One region of the Ignavigranum ruoffiae genome, then DNA from elsewhere that is predicted to be linked to it. Evidence: a T-box and tRNA genes for the amino acid it is inferred to sense, from the RefSeq annotation. Region 1 holds a T-box; the other regions hold tRNA genes.
The links. A T-box is a leader RNA that pairs with one kind of tRNA and senses whether it is charged. The one in region 1 lies ahead of argS (arginine--tRNA ligase), so its partner is inferred to be a tRNA-Arg.
Positions count from the first base shown of each region.

Region 1 (4,714 bases):
CTTGCATGGATAACTCCTTATTCTCTTCCATATAACTTGGCCTGAAATTGTCCAAATCTTCTAGGCCAAGTTCAGTATTTCAATCAATTGACCGGCATAATCAGTACCCAAATCTTGCAAGAACTTAGCATTCTCCTTGAAATAATCCTCATCATAAAAAATAACTTGTTTACGGGTAAATTTAACCTTGCCTTCCTTGGTTAACTTACGAACGACACGGCCGGCTGTTTCCCGCGTCGTTCCTGCCACTAAACCTAATTCATAGATTGTCAGCGGATAGGGAATAGTCATGTGCCCCCTAATCATCCGCCCCATATCAAACATCCATAAGGAGAGAGATTGGATTACCCGATCCACAGCAGAAGATATAGCAGTTTGTTGAATTCGTGCTTCTTGAAAAACTTGGATTTCTGATAGCTTACAATACATATACAATAATTGATTATGGTTCTGACGAATAATCTCAATAATCAAATCCATGGGAATTAATAATAAATCCACATCGGTAACCGAATAGGCTGAATGGGTGTAGCGCTCAAAATTTAAAACGGAGGAATACGAGAAGAAATTCTTCTCCTTAATATAATCAATATAAATATAAGTATCCTCGGTATCTGTCCGCTCCAACCGAATAAAACCTTTTAATAAAAAATAACAATAGCGTTTGGGATCATCCTGAAAATAAATAATTTGTCCCTTGCGGTATTGGTGGATGACCGACAACTGTTTGACTTTTAATAGTTCCTCGGGCGTAAATCCTAAGAAAAACTCCTCACTCTCTAAATACTCAAAATAAGCTTCAAAATCGCGGTTAACCAATCGACCACCCCTTTAATCGTCTTCCTCTTCATTATCTATCTTAATCTTAAGATTTTCAAGACTAAATGTGATAAATTCGATATTTACAAAGAGAAATCGATTTTTATTAGACGATTTTTTGACAGACGCAGGGAAAATCTTTAAATTTTTCATCAGCCAAGAATTTTTGCTTAGCTTCAATTAGAAAATCTGTACGAAACCCCAAAATTAATCTGTCAACGATGGCGGATAATGTTTCACATGCTCTGCAATATATTGACACGCATAAAAAAAGACCCAAGTAGCTAATCAAGTACTTGGGTCTGGGTATGAGATGGATTGAATTCTGCTGTGACAAAGCAATTACATATTTTCAGGAGCTTTAATACCAAGTAGAGATAGCGCATCTTTTAAGACAATAACGATCGCTTGGACTAAAGCAATCCGTGCTTCTAATTGATCATCTTCAGAAAGGATGCGGGTATTACCATAGTAACGGTTGAAAAGTTGGGCTAACTGAATGGCATATTTAGCAATCACAGAAGGCTCATAACGTTCAGCCGCTTGAATCACTGTTGCTTGATATTGAGAAAGTTTCTTAATAATTTCCCAGCTGTATGCATCGGTCAATTCCCAAACATGGTCTGAATTTACTTCTTTACCATATTTTTCTAAGATGGTATTCGCCCGGGCACAAGCATATTGAATATAAGGACCGGTTTCTCCTTCGAACTGGACGATTTCATCAAGTTTAAAGTCAAAAGAATTTAGACGGTCAGATTTCAAATCATGGAAGATTACCGCACCAACACCTACTTGACGTGCTACTTCCTCTTTATTCTCTAAATCTGGATTCTTTTGTTTAATTTGTTCAAGCGCTAATTCAATGGCTTCTTTCAAGACTTCTTCTAGAAGAACAATCTTTCCTTTACGGGTTGATAGTTTCTTACCTTCTAAGGTAATCAAGCCGAATGGGATATGATGCATATCATCCGACCAATCATTACCCAATCGTTTCAAGACAGCTTTTAATTGTTTGAAGTGGTTAGCTTGTTCGTTCCCCACCACATAAATATTTTGATCAAAATCATAAGTTTGATGACGATAATAGGCGGTGGCCAAGTCACGAGTTAAGTATAAGGTAGCACCGTCAGATTTTTTGATTAAAGCAGGTGGAAGATTTTCTTCTTCTAAGAGAACAATTGTTGCCCCATTTTCGATCGTTGAGATGCCCTTGTCCTCAAGTTCTTGGATGACTGGATCCATCTTGTCATTATAGAAAGCTTCCCCGTTATAAGAATCGAAATCTATGTCAAGCATTTCATAGACCTTGTTAAATTCTTTCAAAGATTCTTCCTTGAACCATTGCCATAGTTCAGTCATCTCAGGATCGTGTTCTTCTAATTTCTTAAAGGCCGCCCGAGCTTGATCATCCAATTCTGGATCGGTTTCAGCTTCTTCATGGAATTGAACATATAATTTAACCAATTCATTGACCGGATCTTGTTTAACGACGTTCTCATCGCCCCATTTTTTGTAGGCTACGATTAATTTACCAAATTGAGTTCCCCAGTCGCCCAAGTGGTTAATTTTGATCGTATTATAATTCACTTTATCCAAAATATTGGCAATCGAATTGCCAATAACGGTTGAACGCAAGTGTCCCATAGACATTGGTTTAGCGATATTTGGTGAGGACATGTCGATACATGCATTCCCACCGTGACCTAAGTCAACGTCTCCATAGTTGGCGCCGGCTGCTAGAACATCATGTAGCACTTGGTTCGATACAACAGACCGTTTAACCAAGAAATTAATATAAGGCCCTACAGCCACCACTTTGTCAAAGTTGGAATCATCGATTTTTTCAACTAATTCACTGGCAATCATTTGGGGTGCTTTACGAAATACCTTTGCAAGTTGAAAGACCGGAAAGGCAAAGTCCCCATGTTCAGGGTTACTTGGTATTTCAATTAAACTTTCAATTTGTTCAGGCTCCATCTGTCCTTCCAGCACTGGCGTCAAAGCTTCAACAATTAACTTTTTGTTCTCCATTCTATATTCCTCCAATAATCTTATTAATATAAAAATATACGCCCCTAGCTAAGCTAGAGGCGTATTTTACATACACGGTACCACTCTAATTGACTCCCAAAAAAATCCAGGAATCATCTTTTCCTTGTTAACGAAGAGGTCTCCGAACAAAGCTACTTTGAGTTCACCTTGTTAATATCAGAAAGTGCGGTTCGAATAAACGTCAAGGTTGGTTCTCAGCAATCCAACTTTCTGTACAGGCTGAATTTATCCTACTCTCTTTCCTCATCATTCTTTAATAATGATTATTGGTATTCTATCACAGTTCCGGCTCCACTTTCAATCAAAGATTGCAAGTTTTCTAAAGATGTTACCACAGCTTGGCTTTCTGGTTTGTTTTTAACAAATTTCATAGTAGCTTCAATCTTTGGTAACATGCTTCCTGGAGCAAATTGTTCTTCAGAAATATATTGTTCTAATTCAGCATAAGTTACTTTTTCTAATTTAGCTTGGTTTGGTTTATTGAAGTTAACAAAAACATAATCTACACCCGTTAGAACAACGAATAAATCGGCGTCCACCATTTCTGCTAATACTTGAGAAGCAAAGTCTTTATCAATAACAGCTTCTACACCTTGTAATTTTCCATCAGCTTCTTCGATAACTGGAACGCCACCACCACCAGCAGCAATAACCACGTGGCCAGCATCGATTAGATTTTGGATAGATTTAGCTTCTTTAATGCTGATTGGTTTTGGTGAAGGAACAACTTTACGCCAACCACGGCCAGCATCTTCTTTAAATGAAGCATTAGATTTTTCCATTTCTGCTTTTGCTTCTTCTTCGGTATAGAATGGGCCAATTGGTTTTGTAGGATTTTCAAAAGCTGGATCAGCTTTATCAACAACCACTTGGGTCACAATCGAAGCAACTTCTTTTTCAATGCCACGTTCTTTCAAAGCATTTTGCATGGCATTTTGTAACCAGAAGCCAATGGATCCCTCAGTCATTGCTACCAAAGTATCCAATGGGAAGGCTGGGTTCTTTTCAGAGTCTGCAGCAATGTTTTGTAATAATAAGTTACCTACTTGTGGTCCGTTACCATGAGTAATGACTAGGTCATCTCCATTTTCGATAAATTTAACCAAATGTTCTGCAGTTTGTTTTAACGCTTCTTGTTGAGCTTGAGCAGATGGATCGCTAGAAAGAATAGCATTTCCTCCAAGTGCGACTACAATTTTACGATTTGCCATATTCTATCTCCTTTTTTATGATTTTATTCTTCAGTGGCTAAACGACGAACAGCTTCTGCATAGATTTCCATACATTCAAAAATATTCGTTAAAGGCATGTTTTCATTGGCTTCATGATAGGTTACAGGTACGTCCGGACGACGCGCGCCAAAAGCAACACAGTTATCCATTGTTCTAGCGAAAGTAGCTCCACCAGATGAGATTGGTTCAGACATATCCCCAGTCATATCACGGTAAACACTTAACAAGGTTTGGATGAGTTCACTTTCTACTGGAACATATAGAGAAGCGAGATAGTCATGTTCCTTATATTCTAAACCATATTCAGCCATTGCATTCTTCAATGTATCAACTAATTTGTCTTTATCGGCAGTGACTGGGATACGGAAGTCCACGCCAATCCGAGACTCTTCAGAGTTTATTATAAGTTTAGCAATATTCATGGTAAGATTTCCACTCATATCATCGCCAATCTTACCAAATAAATTATTAGCATTTGCATCTTGACCTACGTACTTATTGATAAAGTCTAAAGCCACATGATCTTCTACTCCATTTAGACCTGCAACTAAACGTGTAATTGCATTTGTTCCTTGATCTGCATCTTTGGAGTGAATTGATTTACCAAT
Region 1 covers NZ_CP096206.2:1,584,670-1,589,383, forward strand. The annotation lists gene M0R79_RS07475 (ArsR/SmtB family transcription factor) at 1-31, opposite strand, end outside; gene M0R79_RS07480 (Crp/Fnr family transcriptional regulator) at 61-819, opposite strand; gene argS (arginine--tRNA ligase) at 1,162-2,853, opposite strand; T-box leader at 2,906-3,130, opposite strand; gene arcC (carbamate kinase) at 3,138-4,085, opposite strand; gene M0R79_RS07495 (M20 family metallopeptidase) at 4,109-4,714, opposite strand, start outside.

Region 2 (4,714 bases), 650 kb from region 1:
TTGTTGGATTAAACTCATAACATCATATAAGGAAGAAGTAGTAATTTCACGTACTTCAATATTGTTTAATGAAAGAGACCCTTGGTAAGTATCATATAATCCCATGAGCAGATTAATTAAGCTGGTTTTCCCCGAGCCAGATCCACCGACAATTGCATAGGACTTGCCAAGCTCTAATTCAAGATTGATATCTGCTAAAGCCCAAACGTTACCGGAATCTTTATAGGAAAAACTGATATCTTGGAGACTGAAGCCTCGATTAAGGGGTGCCGACAAAGTCACGCCTTGATCTTTATCAACTTGTTTTATCTGGTTGGCTAGTTTATCTAGCAAAACTATTGCCGCCTTGCGTTGGCCCAACAGTTGGGGAATCGTAGCGATAGGTTGTAGAACAAAATTCATTAAATTGGTGAAAGCAATAGCCATCCCTGGTGTAAGTGTATCAGGTCGATACAATACTAACCAAACCCCCGATAACATGACGACGAATTGAGCCAATAATTTAGTAAATTCGCCTAAACCAGCGATTTGAAGGGATTTATGTTCACGATCTCTCTTCTGACGCTCCAACCGATGATTACCTTGTTGATAGAGTTGGTCAGCTTCCTTCTCCGCCTTGAAACTTTTGATAATCGAAATACCGTTCAATATATCCTTGGTCTGAGCGAGATAATTAGCATTTTCTTCAGAAACTTTCTTTTCCGTTGCGGCTAATATCGTCGCTGTCTTCATGGCGAAAATCATTGGCAAGATAGAGACCAACAAAGATATCAGGGTTAAAATCGGACTGAAATATAGCATCAAAGAGAGCGAGCCTATGAACATGATCGATAACTGAATCAAAGTAAAGATTGTTCGCAAATAATTCTGTTCGATACGCTCACAATCATTGGTTAAGGCTGAAAGATAGAGTGAGCTGTTGCCTTGGGCAAAACTCGACAAATCTTTGCTTAGAATGTCTTTCATTAGTTTGTCTTTAAATTGAGTCATCGCTTTCTCCAGAAAATGGGGAAAAAACCAATATTGAAGAAAATAAATGAGTGAGATAGCAATTAAGATAGCCATACAAAAGTACAAAAGTTGTACAAAGGTGAATGAACTATCTTGAGACATCACATCGAAAATGACTTGTAAATACCATGAAACAAGAACATTTAACAATGAAATACCGATATAGGCAAGGATGGTTAAAATTGTATTCAGCCTGTTCTTCTTAAAAAAGTACTTAACATAGGTCTGATGATCTATCACTTTGAACAACCCCCTACTTCTAAATCAAACAATCATCTATTTAACGATATATTTTATTTTATATTTAAATTATAATATAATGAGAATATTTTTCAAGCTCTCATAGTTTGGTGTTTGTACTCCTGGATATCATACTTTCTCAAAAGGAAATGAATAAAAATAGGCACAAAAAAACAGGCCCTTAGGCCTGCTCACAATACACCCTACAGGAGTCGAACCTGTAACCTTTTGATTCGTAGTCAAACACTCTATCCAATTGAGCTAAGGGTGCATCAACACTGTTTATATATAATAACAGATTTTCTGTTAGATGACAAGACTAATTATTAAAAATCTCACAGAAAGTTGAAATTTCTTATTCTTTCTCCCGTCCTAGGATTCGAACCTCGGTTTCTAAGTGTACACCATATTTATTAAAGATGGTTTCTTGAATAAAGGCAATCATTTCGGTATAATCGGTCGCTGTCGCTTCAGCAACATTGACAATAAAGCCAGCATGCTTGCGTGAAATCTCAGCACCACCAATTCGATAACCTTGTAAGCCCGCATCTTGAATCAACTTGCCAGTAAAGTAGCCTTCTGGTCGTTTGAATACTGAGCCACAAGAAGGATATTCTAAGGGTTGCTTCGATTGACGGAGATAGGTTAAATGATCCATCCGTTCTTTAATCGCTTGGCTATCCCCTTTGCCTAAAGCAAAGAAAGCCCCTAAAATCACAGCTTGATTATCTTGGAAGATGCTGTTGCGATAGGTAAATTGACTTTCTTCATTGGAGAAGCGTTTCAATTCGCCTTCCGCCGTTAACACGTCCACATATTGGATGCAATCTTTTACTTCCCCCTCATAGGCGCCCGCATTCATAAAGACCGCTCCCCCCACACTTCCGGGGATTCCACAAGCAAATTCTAAGCCGGTGAATTTTGCGGCGAGGGCTTGTTGACTGGTTTCAATCATCGCTGCCCCACTTTCAGCATAAATACCGTCAGCTGAGACTTCTATGTGATTCATCTGGGTCAGAATCATCACAATCCCTGCCATTCCACCATCACGAACAATTAAATTTGAGAGGTTACCAAAGACGGTCAAGGGCACTTGGTGTTGGTTGACCCAATCAATAATTTGTTGGACTTCTGTTTTAGATTTGGGGAAGACGATAACGTCAGCCGGTCCCCCTGTTTTTGTATAAGAATAATTTGCTAATGCTTCATTATATTTAATCGTCATCTCAGGAAAGAGCTGACTCAAATTTTGAAAATTCACCATGGTTATCACCTTTCAGCATATCGCTCCGCTGAGCATTCTTACATATTTTAGACAAAGTCAGTCTCAAAGTAAAGACTTTAATCCAGAATACGCTCCATGATGTAAGTATCATAATAACCATAAGCCGATTTCACCCGTTTGGTCAGGCGACCTACAATATCAAAGTGATTCTTCTGATAAAGTTTAATCGCTCGTTGATTTTCGGTGATCACTTCGAGGGTTAGCACCTTAATATCGACTGCTTGGGCAAATTCAATCAAGGCCGTTAACATCATGTGGCCGATGCCATAACCCCAATATTCCTCAATCAAGGAAACGCCAATTTCAGCGACGTGGGCTTGTTTGCCCTGATCTAGCACCTTGACAGAGGACAGACCAATAATCTGTCCATCGGTCTCAGTTAATAATAGAATGGAGGTCGGGGCCGCTTGATAAGAATTAATAATGGCTCGTTCTTCAGCCACTGTTAACAAGAGACCTTCTTTACCAAAAGATAGATAATCGGTTTCTTTACCCAAGTGGCGACTCAAGCCAATAATTGCACGAGCGTCGGTTTCTTCAGCCTGACGGACAGTAATTTCAATATCTTCTGACTCCACAGTATCGACCGGAAACATCTTATTCTTCATTTAAGTCAGCATCCTTCCTCACATAATCCCCTTGTAACTTCTCAATCATGGTAAGATATTCAGCCGAGGATCCTTGAACAGAAATGTCCAGAATCCGCCGGGTCTCTGCTTCAGCGAGTTCTTCTGGCCGGTTAATCTGAATATGTAAATAAGATTCAGGCAAATCGTCCTCAATAAACTCAGCCCACTCAACTAAAGTAATCGCATCGGGACGGAATAACTCATTAAAATCTAAGCTGTCCCCACCCACTCCTTCCAGTCGGTAGGCATCAATATGAATGAGCTGACCTTGTTCAGGCAGATCGTATTCTTTGACAATCGTATAAGTCGGCGACTTGACCGCACGTTGAATACCCAGCGCTCGTCCAAAGCCCTGAGTAAATGTTGTCTTGCCGGCTCCCAAAGTGCCATCAAGACGAAAGACCATGCCTAACTTACTATATCGCGCCATTATTGCGGCGAGTTCTTGGGTGGCCTGAGCCGAATCAGTATGGATTAGCACATACATCGCTCCCTATTCATCAATTAATAGTAATAAATTCACTAAAAATATATATTTCTTTTGTATAATATATTATAATGAAACTGTTAGTAAACTGCGAATAATTTGACTTTTCGCCCGTTTATTGCTAGTTTTAGTGTATCATGAGATAGGAGGACTTATCGTGAAAAAGTTTAGCAAATTTTTAGCTTTAACTGTTGTTTTTCTATTCCTTGCAGCTTGTGGAAACGAGAACAAACCAGAACAAGCTGAGACAACAGAAGCACCTCAAACTACCGTCGCAGAGACCACCCAAGCCCCAGAATCTAAGAGTGAAGAAAGTTCTGAAGCAGCTGACAATCAGGGAGACGAAAGCAATCAAGATGAGAAGAATGAAAATGCAGTTACGTTCAAATTCTACATCCATGGCGAAGAAGACCCTGAATTAAGCTTCACAATTGATGATGCTGAAGGCAAGAGCGTTAAGGAAGCTATGGAGTCCCAAGATCAAGTCCCATTCAACTTCAATGAAGAAGAAGGCGTTATCGATAGCATCAACGATGTTGAGAATAACTACGAAACTTGGGAAACTTGGGCTTATCTATATAATGGCAGCTATGCCGAATTAGGCGTAGTCTCCCAAACCTTAGAAGCAGGCGATGAAATTGCTTGGTACTATGGTACGGCTGATGAAATTCCAATGTCATTAATTCAAGAAGATGATGGCACTGATATGGAAGCGAATATGTACGAAGAAAGCACAGAAGAAACTGCTGCAGACGGTCAATAATATCCACAACTCTCCTGGCAAGGCAGGAGAGTTTTTTTTATATTCAAATATGAACAGAATCTCTTTTTCTATTTATTGCAATGTTATCTTTGTTTTAGTTGCGGTGCAGATCCTGAAGATTATCCCCTTGATTAATCGGCAACATAATTTGCTTCCTCTGACCGCTCAAACAACGCCAAAACACAAAGATAAAAGGAGATCCCAATGAAAAAAGAACCTTGAATAAGTGCTGATGTGGGCTGTTATCATTGTCATTTTTTCCTTTATTGTTGATACGCTAAGCCTGCTCTTTTTTGACA
Region 2 covers NZ_CP096206.2:290,045-294,758, reverse strand. The annotation lists gene M0R79_RS01450 (ABC transporter ATP-binding protein) at 1-1,251, opposite strand, end outside; tRNA gene M0R79_RS01445 (tRNA-Arg) at 1,449-1,522, opposite strand; gene murB (UDP-N-acetylmuramate dehydrogenase) at 1,607-2,512, opposite strand; gene M0R79_RS01435 (GNAT family N-acetyltransferase) at 2,593-3,144, opposite strand; gene tsaE (tRNA (adenosine(37)-N6)-threonylcarbamoyltransferase complex ATPase subunit type 1 TsaE) at 3,134-3,646, opposite strand; gene M0R79_RS01425 (DUF4430 domain-containing protein) at 3,810-4,415, shown strand.
Region 2: it has a tRNA-Arg gene. The T-box ahead of argS (arginine--tRNA ligase) is inferred to sense a tRNA for this amino acid. The anticodon was not compared.

Region 3 (4,714 bases), 900 kb from region 1:
AATGAAATTAGCGAGTCATTTTAAGTTGTAAGCGCTTGGTAAAGAAAGAGCTATAGGTCAGGTAAGCGATAGTGTAAGCTCCAATAGCTGTAGAAGATAGCATCATAAACATAATCACAATTTGATATAAGATTGCTTTCGCTGGATCTACCCCGGCAAACATTAGACCGGCCATTAGGCCAGGTAAAGTTACCAAACCTGTGGTCTTAATACTGTCTAATGTTGGTTGCATGGTATCATTAATCACAATCTTAATAACTTCTTTTGAGGCTTGCTTAGCATTCGCTCCCAGAGCCAACATCTCATTAATTTGTTGTTGACGATCCTTAAAGATTTGACGCATATAATTAAAGACCATGCCACATTTCTGCATAGTAGTTCCGATGATCATCCCATTCACTGGAATAATTTGGGCAGGGGTAAATTCCAAAGTGCCAGACCCTACCATAACAGATAAAGCGATGAAAGAGGATAAACTGATAGCAATTAAAGAATAGATAAAGGAATTTTCTATCCCTTTGCCCCGTTTACCGGCATTCCAAGCTGCGTTGACAATCATCACCAATACCATAATCAGGGTAAGCCATACATTATTCACTCTAAAAATCCATTGCAAAATTAAACCAATGACAATCAGTTGGACAATCATTCGCACAACCGAGATAATAATATCTTTCTCTAATTTTAACTTTTCACGATAAGAAACAAACAGGGTTAATAAAACTAGAGCGAAACTTAAAGCAACAGATAATGGTGTCGCATGTAAATTATTGTTCACTATCTTTTTCCTCCTTATCAAGTTCTTTAGTCGCTGACAATTCAAGACGACGGTCGGCAAGATCTTGTTCACTTTCATGGTGACTTACCATGACCAGGGCAATATCTTTCTCTTGACGTAAATGAGATAAGCCTTGCCAAATTTTCTCTCGTGTATTTACATCTAAAGCACTGGTGACTTCGTCTAGCAACAAAACTTTAGGTTCAAATAATAAATTACGGATTAAAGCTACTCGCTGCTTCTCTCCGCCTGATAATTCATGAATCGATTTATCTAAGTAAGAAGTTGGCAATTGCATCTTGTCTAGTAACTCTCGTGCTTTATCCTCATTAAATTCTTGATTACGGATATCATAAGGAAACGATAAATTATCGCGCACGCTCTCACCAAACAAATTTGGTGACTGAAAACAATATGAGACTTGTTTTCTTAATTCGATGGGGTCCATGTCGTTAACTTTTTTGCCTTCAAAAGTGTATTGGCCAGAACAATTTAAATTAGGATCCAAGAGTTGGGCCAAAAACTTCAAAATAGTACTCTTTCCTGAACCTGAAGGTCCTGTGATGGCCACAAACTCGCCTGATTGTAATTCTAACGAGAAATCTTGAATAATATGTTTCTCTTTCGACTTTATATTTAATTGATTGACTTCGATTAACGCCGACAAAACGATCCCTCCATATCTTTAGTTTATAATCATTATAACATAGATTAGATCGAAATATTTTTTCTTGCTTTAGAGATATGAGGAAGTTGATGAATTAATTGTAAAATATCAAAAATTTCTATGTTATAGTTTTCCTCCTTGAGCGTCCCCAGGAAAAAGATGATTGAATGATATGCTCGGCCAGCATCAGAAGTTTTCTATATTTGTAACATATGTTTGACAACTCTAGAATTTTTTATGATACAGCTAGAAATTATCCTTGCTTCAACAGTAGATTCTGTGCTAATATATAAATATTGTCTGGTGAGTAATTATATTTATCAGTCTGTTGTTCCAGTAGCTCAGCTGGATAGAGCATTCGCCTTCTAAGCGAACGGTCGGGGGTTCGAATCCCTCCTGGAATATAAGTAACTTTTTAATAGGTATCAAAGTACTCGATAAACTTTGATAATACAATGCTTTCATGAAAACTTGATTTAATTTGATATGGCGTAAAATTTTAACCCCCCTACAGACGAATGGAAAGGACTAGCATAGGCTAGTCTATTTTTTTAACTTAAATTTTAGTAACTTCGATGCTCCAATCAATTTAAAAAAAAGAAAAAAAGTATCCGCGGCTTTGCCAGCAGATACTTGTGCAAAAAATATTTAAAAAGAGACCCCTACTCTTCCCCATCCCATGGCACTAGCGCTTCTTTCTCTCGCCGTTGTGAATAGCGCATGGTTTTGCCATCGGGTTCATACTGAATCACTGTATAATAAGGATCATGGTAGAAGAAGAAATAATAGCCTTTTTCAAAGGCTTCGGTTAACCATTTCTCTTTTGCAGCAATGGTATCCATCGGATAATCGTCGATACCAGTGACATATAGAGGGTTATTATGCCAGTGCGTAATAAAATTATCAGAAACATGAATCATTTTTTCATCATTCTGGCTCAGAATAATATTTGAGATACCATTTGAATGGCCACCCATGTGATGCATTTCTATATTTTCCATTATTTTAATCGAGTCATTAAATAAGATGACTTGGTCTTCAATAGGTTGCCAATTATCTTTCAAATATGTTCCTTGGGTGCGTTTATTTGGCTCCGTCGCTTCCTTCCACTCGATATCGTTAATATAAATTTTGGCATTGGGATAATTCTTAACAATATCTCCTGATTCTGTTTTACGACTTAAGCCACCGATATGGTCATTATGCATATGGGTCACTAGGATGATATCAATATCTTCTCCTGTAAGTCCCAATTTCTTTAGGCTATCTAAGGTAAAATTCTCCGAATAAATTTCTTCATTTCGAATTTGTTTAGCTGTCAATTTACTATTCCCATGACCCGCATCGACCAAGATGTTGTGGTCTTTGTATTGAATCAAGATTGGGTCTACGGTTTGAGAAACCCGGTTCTTCTCATCATAAGGCATCTTTCTCCCCCAAACCACGCGAGGCACGGGTCCAAAATATTTACCCCCATCGATCAGTGTCTGGTTCCCTTCCAAAAAAGTTAAAGTCATATCGTGAAATTCAAACGTGTTCATGCTTATCCCCCATTATTATTTTTATCATTTATAGTATATGTGTAATGATTTTATTGCTCAAGTTCTTTGCTTAGAAAACGATTTGACAATTAGAATATTATGAGTATCATTAGATTAAAATGATAACAAGGAGTGAGGAGATGTCGGTCGAATTAATTGAACAACTGTCCAATGCTTTCGGGGTTTCAGGTTTTGAGGATGAAGTTGCTAGCATTGCCCAGAATTATCTACAATCGATTGCTAAGGTGCAAGAAGATAAAATGGGGAATCTATATTTCTCAAAAGAGGAAGAAAAAAACAACTCGTCAAAAGTCAAGGTGTTGTTAGATGCCCATCTAGATGAAGTAGGTTTTATTGTTCAGGCCATTCAACCCAATGGCATGATTGAATTTCTTCCCGTCGGTGGCTGGGTCAGTCATAATGTCCCCGCTCATCCAGTCATCATTCGAACAGAAACCGGTCAAAAAATCTCCGAATTAACAGCTTCCATTCCACCCCACTTTCTATCGGCCAAAGAACGTCATCAAGTCTTGCAGATGGATGACATTTTGATTGATGTGGGCACATCTTCTAAAGAAGAAACACAAAAATTAGGCATCCAAATTGGTGATCCGATCGTTCCCGATGTTCAATTTAAATCAATGCGTGAGGGCAAACTATTCAGAGGTAAGGCATTCGATTGTCGGATTGGTTGCGCTTGCTTATTGGATACTTACAAAACATTCTTAGCTAAAAATGAATCCCATAAAGTTCAAGTAGAAGCCGTCTTGACCACACAGGAAGAAGTGGGTGCTCGAGGGGCCCAAGTCGTTGCCAATCAAATAGATGCAGATTTAGCGATTGTCTTCGAAGGCTGTCCTGCGGATGATACCTTTACTCCCGACTATAAAATCCAATCGGCCTTAAATAAGGGACCCATGCTCCGAGATTTTGATGTTTCGATGATTACCCACCCTGGTTTTCAGGGCTATGCTTTAAATTTAGCCCAGAAACATCAAATTCCTGTCCAACGTTCTGTCCGTAAAGGTGGAGGCACCAACGGGGAAGTCTATCATATCGCCAGCAAAGGAATCCCAACAATCGTCGTCGGTATTCCGGTCCGTTATGCCCACACTCATTATGGCTACGTCGCTTACCAAGACTATTTGGCCGCCAAGGAACTCGTCTTAACTCTCTTAGCAGAATTGACTCCAGAAATTTACCATGCAATATAGAAAGGAACTGCCATGAAAAAAATTAGTAAAATTATCAGCCTCATCGCACTATTAACTAGCCTGATACTTTCTCCGCTGACTAGCTTTGCTGAAGGTAAGGTCTTAAATTTAGCGACCAGTGCCGAACCGCCGACGATTGATCCAAGCTTGTCGACGGATACGACTTCGGGATCAATTATCGATAATGTTTTCGAGAATCTTACTGAGATCACACCCGATCAAGAAGTTGTTCCAGGTGTGGCCGAATCTTGGGAAATTTCAGAAGACGGTCTGGTCTATGTCTTTCACTTAAGAAAAGAAGCCCAATGGTCAAATGGCGATCCAGTGACAGCGCGTGACTTTGAATTTGCTTGGAAACGCATGCTAAACCCTGATACTGCTTCGCCGCGAGCTAACTTGTATTACGACATTCAAGGGGCTGAAGCATTCAACACTGGTCAAGGAAAAGTCGAAAACGTTGCTATTAAAGCCTTAGACGATAATACGCTTGAGGTAACTTTAAATAGTCCGGTGG
Region 3 covers NZ_CP096206.2:680,131-684,844, reverse strand. The annotation lists gene M0R79_RS03275 (ABC transporter permease) at 8-778, opposite strand; gene M0R79_RS03270 (ABC transporter ATP-binding protein) at 768-1,445, opposite strand; tRNA gene M0R79_RS03265 (tRNA-Arg) at 1,776-1,849, shown strand; gene M0R79_RS03260 (MBL fold metallo-hydrolase) at 2,108-2,986, opposite strand; gene M0R79_RS03255 (M42 family metallopeptidase) at 3,127-4,200, shown strand; gene M0R79_RS03250 (peptide ABC transporter substrate-binding protein) at 4,213-4,714, shown strand, end outside.
Region 3: it has a tRNA-Arg gene. The T-box ahead of argS (arginine--tRNA ligase) is inferred to sense a tRNA for this amino acid. The anticodon was not compared.

Region 4 (4,714 bases), 310 kb from region 1:
AATTGGTTGAAATACTAGACAATGCCTTATTTATGATTAAAGAACCTAATATTGCCCGTGTCGTGCGCAAAATTTTGAAGACTCATGAGGAAGCTTTCTTTACTTACCCAGCAGCTAAACGTAATCACCATGCCTTAGCAGGGGGCTTAGCTTTTCACACCTTGACCATGGTGCAAATTGCGAGCAAGCTATTGGAAATCTATCCACAATTAAATGCTTCCTTATTGATTGGCGGGATTATTCTGCACGATATCGGTAAGACGATTGAGCTAAGTGGTCCAATATCAACGGAATACACCCTTAGAGGTAAGCTCATGGGTCATATTGTCTTGATGTCTGAATTGATTGATCGAACCTGTCAAGAAATTGGTATCGATTCGGAAATTGAACCCATCTTACTCTTGAAGCATGTGGTCTTAGCTCACCATGGCAAACAGGAATTTGGTAGTCCAGTCCTTCCGCAATTGTTAGAAGCTGAGTTGATTCATTATATCGATGATATGGATGCTAAAATAAACATGATTACCCAAGTCCTTGAACAAACGGATGCAGGTCATTTTACGCCACAAATCTTCCCCTTAGACAAACGGGAAATTTATAAACCCAAATTTCGTTAAGGGTGGTATTGGATGACAAAACACAAAGCTAATCTGCTTGACGAACTATACAGTCATAGCCCGACTTGTAGCTGTGGCTGTCAAACAGGGCAAAGCATCGATGATGCCTTAAGTCAGCTTGATCAGGGACAATGTGTTAAACTAGCCTTGAGCTACCCGCAAAGCTGTGCGGAAGTCTGGCAAATTTTCTTGACCGAACATGCTTGTTATCCAGTTATCGCTTTTAAAGATTTGAGACCTGGAGGGAGTATTCAATTTAGCTATAATAGGGAAGACCAAGAAAGCTTTATGTTGATGGATTACGAACCAGCTAAGACATTATCCTTTGCTTGGTTGGATGGAGCAATCCTAACATTCGATTGGATACCCATCGAGGCGGGCAAAGCTTGTCTACTACAAATCGACTATTGGTATCCTGAATTTAAAGAGACAATGATTGCCGATATGTATCGGTGGTATCAAGCTATGCGTCAACTTCAAGCCAAACTTAGCCATGATACATTTGAAACAGATCCATTAGAAGAGGCCCTGTTTCGCGAACATATACTAAGAGAAGTTCAAAATTTAAAATCGAATTAATAGAATCAGCTTGGTTAAATAACATAGCGCCCCCCGAAAGATGGATGAAAATATCCATCTTTCGGGGGGCACTCTATAACACTTAATCTAACGATTAGGTGTTTTTATTTTGTCTTACATACAAGGAAACGAAATAAAAAAACGAAATTCACGCAAAAAAAAAATAGACTAGCCTATGCTAGTCCTTTCCATTCGTCCGTAGGAGGTTAAATTTTACGTGATTTCAAATTAAACCAAATTTAAATAAAACTTTATTTTATCAAGCTTTATCGGATGTTTTGCTATGAAATAAAAGTTACTTATATCTCCGGAGGGAGTCGAACCCCCATTACAAGAACCGGAATCTTGTGTGATATCCATTACACTACGGAGACCTGATTATTCTATTTTACCTGTCTTTCATATGAATTTCAAGACCTTTTGTCAAATTAAATAAAAAATCAGTCATTATTTTAATATATGTCAATAATAGGAATAATGCTCAAGTATTAATTTTTTTCTTTAACCGTTTCTCTTCTGGGAAAGAGAAAAAGTATGGTGGCTATAAACATTAGTCCTAAAGCAAGGGTAGTTAAAGGATGACTTTCGCCAGCATCGGGCAGTCGACTGCTTTTCTTGTTAGAACTTAAAGCTGTTTTGTTAGCTTTTTTCTTGGTCGCCTTACTAGTAGAAATGAAAGCTTGACTGGCTTGATGATTATCACGGCTACCTTGTTTAATTGATTGACTCGTTTCTTCTGTTGAAGGTTTTTGGCTAAATTGAGTCGCTTCAATCGTTGTCGTACTTGCTTCATTATTAGAGCTTTCGGCTGAAGATTCTGATGTTGCTTCACTTTCATTGCTGCCAGCAGCTTCTGGACCAAATTCGATTATCTGATCGACAGGTTCTTGAATCACTTCTAAGAAGTCTGTTCGGATGAGTTTGTCGCCAGCTAACGAAGTTTCATAAGTATATAAAACTTTCCGGATACCCGGAATACCTTCTTGGACGATGATTTCCTCGTCTGGAGCTAGATTTGGGTTCTTTCTTCTTTGACTAGCAAAAGGGATAGTTTCCTCGCCCACTACTTGCTTGGTTGAGGTTTCTTTTTCTTCAAATCCGGGTTCTTTCTCACTGGTTGTTTCACTAGGGATGTCATCTTGGGCCCACACAGAAATATCCTCTAGGCCAATCAATCCACAACAACAAAGAAGCAGGGCAAATTTCTTCAATGGAATCCTCCTCGCTAGATCTATTACTGACGTGTCTTATTCAATCACATTTCCTTGAGTTGAAATCAGTTGAATAATTTGTTGAGCATTATTATTATTGACCCGTTCAACTAATATTAACCCATAATCTGGAGCAAAATAATAATTAAATTGACCAGAACCTTGCGCTTCAACGACTTTGATGACATTTTCAAAAGTATAGCCGCCAAATGAAAATTGATTGAATAAATCAGACACGGTACGTTTATTCTCATTATTATAACCTGATTGGTAGCTTGTTCCTACTGCTAAATTGCTGGGGAGAATCAAAGACTCAGCGCCATCAGTCGCTTCTGGTGAGTACCGTAAATCTTCCACCACGTTATAATTTTCAAAGCAAGCTAACTCGAATAGACCATTATCGCGAATCTGATATACATAAGCTGTGGCTGAATCTCCGGTAAAGGCAGTAATTTGGAATGTTCCTTGATTATCTGGCATATACTCCATAATAATGTCCTGAACTTCAAATACTGAGCCGTCGCCTTGATACTGATAATTTACAAATTTAGCAAAAGGCATATAGTGGCGAAAGTCCAAAGAAATGGCGGTGTTTGTGCTCGCCGTTGTCGTTTCGTCCTTGCTATCTTCAGTCGTCAAATCTGATTCTTCAACAGAAGAATCAAGTGATTCACTACTTTCAGTTTCTTGGGACCAATCTTGGCCATGGACGACGGTCCTGGTCGAACTCAAGCTGAATAGAGTCAGTAGACATAGTCCGACGAGTAAATATTTTACGATAGTTTTCACATGGCTCCTCCTCTCTTATCAGCAATATTATATCATATTAGAAATACTTTAAGCGTGAGAGATTCTGGAAATAATAATGAAATATACTTCGTTAAAAAACATTATTTTGAATAAATTATGACTTTTTTATGAATCTAATGAGCCCGTATTTTAAGAACTTTTCTGTAATTTATGTTATTCTGTAACTATGGAAAATATGCTTGGTAAAGGAGAGTCTTTATGGAAGATTGCATTTTTTGTAAAATTATTAAAGGTGAGATCCCAGCCGCCAAAGTTTATGAGGATGAATGGGTCTTTGCCTTCTTAGATTTGAGTCAGGTTACTCCTGGTCATACCTTAGTCATTCCAAAAGATCATCGACAAGATATCTTCGATTATGAAGATGATTTAGCCGCCGAAGTCTTTCGTCGTGTGCCCCGGATTGCTAAAGCAATTAAAGAAGCTTTTCCCGAAGCACAAGGTATGAATATTGCTATGAACAATGGGCCACTAGCTTATCAATCTGTCTTTCACTCACACATCCATTTGTTACCCCGTTACAGTGAGGAAGATGGCTTCGCGATGACTTTCACTAATAATCAAGATAAATATAGTCAGGCTGAATTCAAGCAACGAGCAGAAAAGATTGGACAAGCAATAAAACTAAAGGAGGATGGCGATGAAGAAATTTAGTCAAGGATTGTTTTGGGGAGCTTTGTTTGGTGGGCTTGCTGGTTTATTGAATGCCCCAAGAAGTGGTCAAGAAACTCGTCGATATCTTAAAGAATATTTAGATCAAGCCACAGCTGATGTCAATGATGTGCGTTATAAAGTTGATAATTTGAGCCATGCGATTCAGCGCTTAAGCCAAGAAGGATTAGGTAACCTCAAAGAAGCTCAAGATGAAATCCAATACGCAGTGAACCAATTTACCCGAGAAACTGAACCGCGAATTCAACGCATTCAAGATCGAGTGCAAAATCTGCAAAATGAAATCAAGGAAAATCTTGAAGATAATTAGACTATTTATATAAATCTGGCCCATTTTGGCCTAAGTTGCTGGAAATATAGTATAATGGGCTCAGAATATATTATTACTATCATTTAGAATGGAGCATGTATTAGATGAAGAAATCAATCTTAACCTCAGCGTTTGCTGTCTTAGCTGCAGCCTCATTAGCAGTCAGTCCAATGGTGATTAAAGCCCAAGATGATGTAATCGCAACAATTGGGGAGAAAACTATTACCAAAGATGACCTATATGAGGCCATGAAGAATGTTTCTGGAGAAGTGACGTTAAGAACGCTAATTCTAGAGCAAGTCTTAATGCAAAATGTAGAAGATGCTGATTCGCTTAAAAAATCAGCTGAAGAAGAAGTTCAGAAACAAATCGATTCAGCAGGAGGCGAAGACGTCTTCCAAGAACTATTAAATTATCAACAATTGGGTAGTGTTGAAGAATTTACCTATCAAATGTTTGTAAGTAAAATGTTCGAAGAAGTGGTCAAGAAAGAAATTGACCTCTCTGATGAAGCGGTT
Region 4 covers NZ_CP096206.2:1,274,129-1,278,842, reverse strand. The annotation lists gene M0R79_RS06080 (3'-5' exoribonuclease YhaM family protein) at 1-617, shown strand, start outside; gene M0R79_RS06075 (SRPBCC family protein) at 630-1,196, shown strand; tRNA gene M0R79_RS06070 (tRNA-Arg) at 1,499-1,570, opposite strand; gene M0R79_RS06065 (LPXTG cell wall anchor domain-containing protein) at 1,685-2,407, opposite strand; gene M0R79_RS06060 (hypothetical protein) at 2,444-3,196, opposite strand; gene M0R79_RS06055 (HIT family protein) at 3,416-3,868, shown strand; gene M0R79_RS06050 (YtxH domain-containing protein) at 3,855-4,196, shown strand; gene M0R79_RS06045 (peptidylprolyl isomerase) at 4,301-4,714, shown strand, end outside.
Region 4: it has a tRNA-Arg gene. The T-box ahead of argS (arginine--tRNA ligase) is inferred to sense a tRNA for this amino acid. The anticodon was not compared.